2 regions of the [Clostridium] saccharolyticum WM1 genome follow, and region 2 is predicted to be linked to the other one. Evidence: a T-box and tRNA genes for the amino acid it is inferred to sense, from the RefSeq annotation. Region 2 holds a T-box; the other holds one or more tRNA genes.
The links. A T-box is a leader RNA that pairs with one kind of tRNA and senses whether it is charged. The one in region 2 lies ahead of pheS (phenylalanine--tRNA ligase subunit alpha), so its partner is inferred to be a tRNA-Phe.
Positions count from the first base shown of each region.

Region 1: it encodes a tRNA-Phe, which carries the amino acid that the T-box ahead of pheS (phenylalanine--tRNA ligase subunit alpha) is inferred to sense. The anticodon was not compared.

Region 1 is NC_014376.1:23,536-25,721, forward strand. Features, by position in the region: rRNA gene CLOSA_RS00100 (23S ribosomal RNA) at 1-270, shown strand, start outside; tRNA gene CLOSA_RS00105 (tRNA-Asp) at 359-432, shown strand; tRNA gene CLOSA_RS00110 (tRNA-Val) at 456-528, shown strand; tRNA gene CLOSA_RS00115 (tRNA-Thr) at 565-637, shown strand; tRNA gene CLOSA_RS00120 (tRNA-Tyr) at 659-740, shown strand; tRNA gene CLOSA_RS00125 (tRNA-Met) at 787-860, shown strand; tRNA gene CLOSA_RS00130 (tRNA-Phe) at 909-981, shown strand; tRNA gene CLOSA_RS00135 (tRNA-Lys) at 985-1,057, shown strand; gene CLOSA_RS00140 (hypothetical protein) at 1,159-1,389, opposite strand; gene CLOSA_RS00145 (aminotransferase class I/II-fold pyridoxal phosphate-dependent enzyme) at 1,554-2,186, shown strand, end outside.
Region 2 is NC_014376.1:2,387,277-2,389,462, reverse strand. Features, by position in the region: gene CLOSA_RS11200 (hypothetical protein) at 20-259, shown strand; gene CLOSA_RS11195 (zinc ribbon domain-containing protein) at 350-694, shown strand; T-box leader at 766-1,012, shown strand; gene pheS (phenylalanine--tRNA ligase subunit alpha) at 1,086-2,105, shown strand; gene pheT (phenylalanine--tRNA ligase subunit beta) at 2,124-2,186, shown strand, end outside.

The DNA.
Region 1 (2,186 bases), 2.3 Mb from region 2:
GCGTAGGATATTTGAGAGGAGCTGTCCTTAGTACGAGAGGACCGGGATGGACTGACCTCTGGTGTATCTGTTGGTGATCAACACCATGGCAGAGTAGCCAAGTCGGGAAGGGATAAACGCTGAAGGCATCTAAGCGTGAAGCCCCCCTCAAGATGAGATATCCCATCGCAAGAGTAAGACCCCTTGAAGACGACGAGGTAGATAGGGCAGAGGTGGAAGCATGGCAACATGTGGAGCTGACTGTCACTAATAGGTCGAGGGCTTAACCAGGTTGGTTTAGGTAAGAGGAAAGAACGGATGAAAACAGATATGTAGCAATGTGTGGTTTTGAGGGTATATGTAAACCTTCATAAGGTTTGGCCCGGTGGCTCAGCTGGTTAGAGCGCCGCCCTGTCACGGCGGAGGTCGTGGGTTCGAATCCCATCCGGGTCGTTTTACAACTGAATTTTGTATATGGGATCTTAGCTCAGCTGGGAGAGCATCTGCCTTACAAGCAGAGGGTCATAGGTTCGAGCCCTATAGGTCCCATTCAGTATGCAAAGCAACACGCATGAGAAGAATCGTGCCGATGTGGCTCAATTGGCAGAGCAGCTGATTTGTAATCAGCAGGTTATCGGTTCGAGTCCGATCATCGGCTTGCATCACTTTAATAAAATATGGATGGGTTCCCGAGTGGCCAAAGGGGGCAGACTGTAAATCTGTTGCGACACGCTTCGATGGTTCGAATCCATCTCCATCCATTTAGTGATTAAAATCTTAATCACTGCATATAATATAATTAAATAACGCGGGGTGGAGCAGTCTGGAAGCTCGTCGGGCTCATAACCCGAAGGTCGCAGGTTCAAATCCTGCCCCCGCAATTTTTTTTGAGTAATTTTAGGAAAACGTGTACGAATGAAAGTGCATAAGCCCAGATAGCTCAGTTGGTAGAGCAGAGGACTGAAAATCCTCGTGTCGCTGGTTCGATTCCGGCTTTGGGCATATGGGATACTAGCTCAGGTGGTAGAGCACTTGACTTTTAATCAAGTTGTCCGGGGTTCGAGTCCCCGGTGTCTCAGGACAAGCCTTGAAACAGAGATGTTTCAGGGCTTTTTGCTTTATGGAAATTTTTATGATGCAAAGATTTATGGAATACAGAGTTACTCATGGTAAATCGGGTCATTCATCAAATTCCACAATTACATAATACCCACGGTCATTGTGCTTTATCTCTTTAACAACTCCATGATCGGATTTAATACGATCTCTCCCCATATAGCAGCCGGACATGGCGACCGCAGGATCAATAATGTAACTGTAGCTGCTGGTTCCTTCCCGTTCTATGATCTGAACCTGGTCCCCGGCTTTAACCAGACCAGGACGTTCCATTTTAAATTCGATTAATCTCATGATACCATCTCCTTATTCTTTCCGAAATTATATTATAGCGCTATGAGAAAAAATTGTAAAGAGTGGATAAAGATGCTATACTAAATGTGTCAATCTAAAAAAAAGAATGCAAAAATACTAGGAGATGGGCCTGCAGTTTATAAAAAGGAAAGGCGGTTCATACTATGAATGATGCACCTAATTTGTTAAAGAAATTAAAGGAATATGGGAAATCAGATTTTTATCCATTTCATATGCCTGGACATAAAAGGCAGAGTGAAGGATTTTTTGCAGTTGATTTTCCAAATCCTTTTTCCATAGATATTACGGAGATAGACGGTTTTGATAATTTACACCATCCGGAAGGGATTTTAAAGGAGTCTATGGAATGGGCTTCTGGGATTTATGGGAGCAGCAGGACCTATTATCTTATCAATGGCAGCAGCAGCGGGATACTAAGTGCAATAAGCGGGACCGTATCAAGAGGCGGAACCATTCTTATGAGCAGGAACTGCCATAAGTCTGCGTTTCATGGAGTTTTCCTCAATCAATTAAAAACAGAATACATTTATCCACAAATCATACCACAATTCGGAATCCAAGGTGGATTAAATCCGAAAAAAATTGAAGAGATGTTGATGAACCATGGTGAGATTGAAGCGGTTTTTGTGGTATCACCAACCTATGATGGAATTGTGTCTGATATAAAAACTATTGCAGAGATCGTTCATAGGTTTCACCTGCCTCTTATTGTGGATGAAGCTCACGGAGCACACTTTCCCTTTGGAAGAGAAGGAGAGTTTCCGGTTTCTGCCTTA
Region 2 (2,186 bases):
TAAAGAACAGGGGGAAAAAATGAGTTTTTTAGATATTATATTGGTGGGTGCATTGTTTGTTGAGAGTGCACTCCTGATTTTATTGGTTAATTTTTATCAAAAAGAAAAAGAAAAGGTTCAGACCGAGAAAATCAAAAGGGCTGAAGATAAGGCGTATATTGATATTTTTATTGAGCACCTGGAAAAAAGGGCGGAAACATATGAAATACTCCTTGAGTTTAAACGCATCTTGGAAGAATCTTATAAGGATGCCATTTGAAAAAACAGGAAGACAACCCCCTTTCTCTAAGCCAACTGCTGGGATGCGATTGAAAAAATAGTGAAAATATGATATAATGATTCATATTAAATGGTGGAGAGGGGGAACGGAACTGTTTTTGCCCACAGTTCCTGGCAGATCATGAAAGTGTGTCCGCACTGCGGGAATCAGATTCCTGATGATAACAGCAATATTTACTGCCCTTATTGCAATTACATAGCCAATGAAGAAGTGCTGCTTCGCATGAAAATAGAGAAACAACTGCGCAAGCCGGAAGACGATCCTAAAAAGCCGTTGGGAAACAAAAGACGTTATGATGACGATGACTTTGATACAGTAAAGGTTTCCGATGACAGGAACCCTTTGATTTCCGCAGCGATCAGTGTTGCAGTAATTGCTGCTGTTATTGCAGTTGCTTACTTCCTTTTAAGATAATCCTTAAAAATAATCCTTGACATTTTGAACAACCGTTATTACAATGGAACCTAATGTAACAATTAAAAATATCAAATGCAATGAAGGTGTCAGTAAATCTTTATTTTCTTCCAGAGAGAAGGGGCCATCGGCTGCAAGCCCTTTTAAGTTCAGATAAGAGATTGAATTTCCCACCGAAGCAGCATGATTGAAACCAGGAGACAGTTTTGATGCCGGTCTGGCGGGTAAGTCATGACGTCTTTACACGTTACGTATACCGAGTGCCTGTGTCATACACAGGAATTAGGGTGGTACCGCGAATATAGCTTCGTCCCTTTATGGGATGGAGCTTTTTTAATGCATTATGTCATTTGCGGGCAGAAAAATTTGATCATGAAAGAAGGAGAGCAGGATGAAAGATCAATTAGAAAAAATCAAACAGGAAGCATTGAGGCAGATCGAAGCTTCGGATGCGCTGGAAAAACTCAATGACATCAGGGTCGCTTATCTTGGGAAAAAGGGCGAACTGACCAGCGTATTAAAAAGCATGAAGGATGTTGCCCCGGAAGACAGGCCAAAGGTAGGGCAGATGGTCAATGACGCCAGGACCATGATCGAAGGGAAATTAGAGGAAGCCATGTCAATCCTTCAAAAGAAAGCCAGGGAAGAACAGCTGAAAAAAGAAGTGATTGATGTAACACTTCCTGCCAAGCGGAACAAGGTAGGCCATACCCATCCCAACACCATTGCCCTGAAAGAGGTTGAAAGAATCTTTGTTGGCATGGGATATGAGGTTATTGAGGGGCCTGAGGTAGAATATGATTCCTATAATTTTGAAAAATTAAATATACCAAAGAACCATCCGGCAAGAGATGAACAGGATACCTTTTATATCAGTGACAACATTGTATTGAGAAGCCAGACATCTCCGGTACAGGTACGTACTATGGAAAAGGGGAAGCTGCCCATCCGCATGCTGGCTCCTGGCCGGGTATTCCGGTCTGACGAGGTGGATGCCACTCATTCTCCTTCCTTCCACCAGATCGAAGGCCTTGTCATTGATAAAAACATTACATTTGCAGACTTAAAGGGAACCCTGGCGGAGTTTGCAAGAGAGCTATTTGGCCTGGAGACAAAGGTAAAATTTCGTCCTCACCATTTCCCATTTACAGAACCAAGCGCAGAAATGGATGTTACCTGCTTTAAATGCGGCGGAAAAGGCTGCCGCTTCTGCAAAGGCTCCGGCTGGATTGAGATTCTTGGATGCGGAATGGTTCATCCAAACGTACTAACAATGAGCGGAATCGACCCGGATGAATATTCCGGCTTTGCATTTGGCGTTGGGTTAGAGCGTATTGCTCTGTTAAAATATGAAATTGATGATATGAGATTATTGTATGAGAATGACATCAGATTCTTAAAGCAGTTCTAGGGAAAGGGAGATAGATCAATGAATACACCATTATCATGGATTAAAGCATATGTTCCGGATTTAGACGTATCAGCTCAGGAA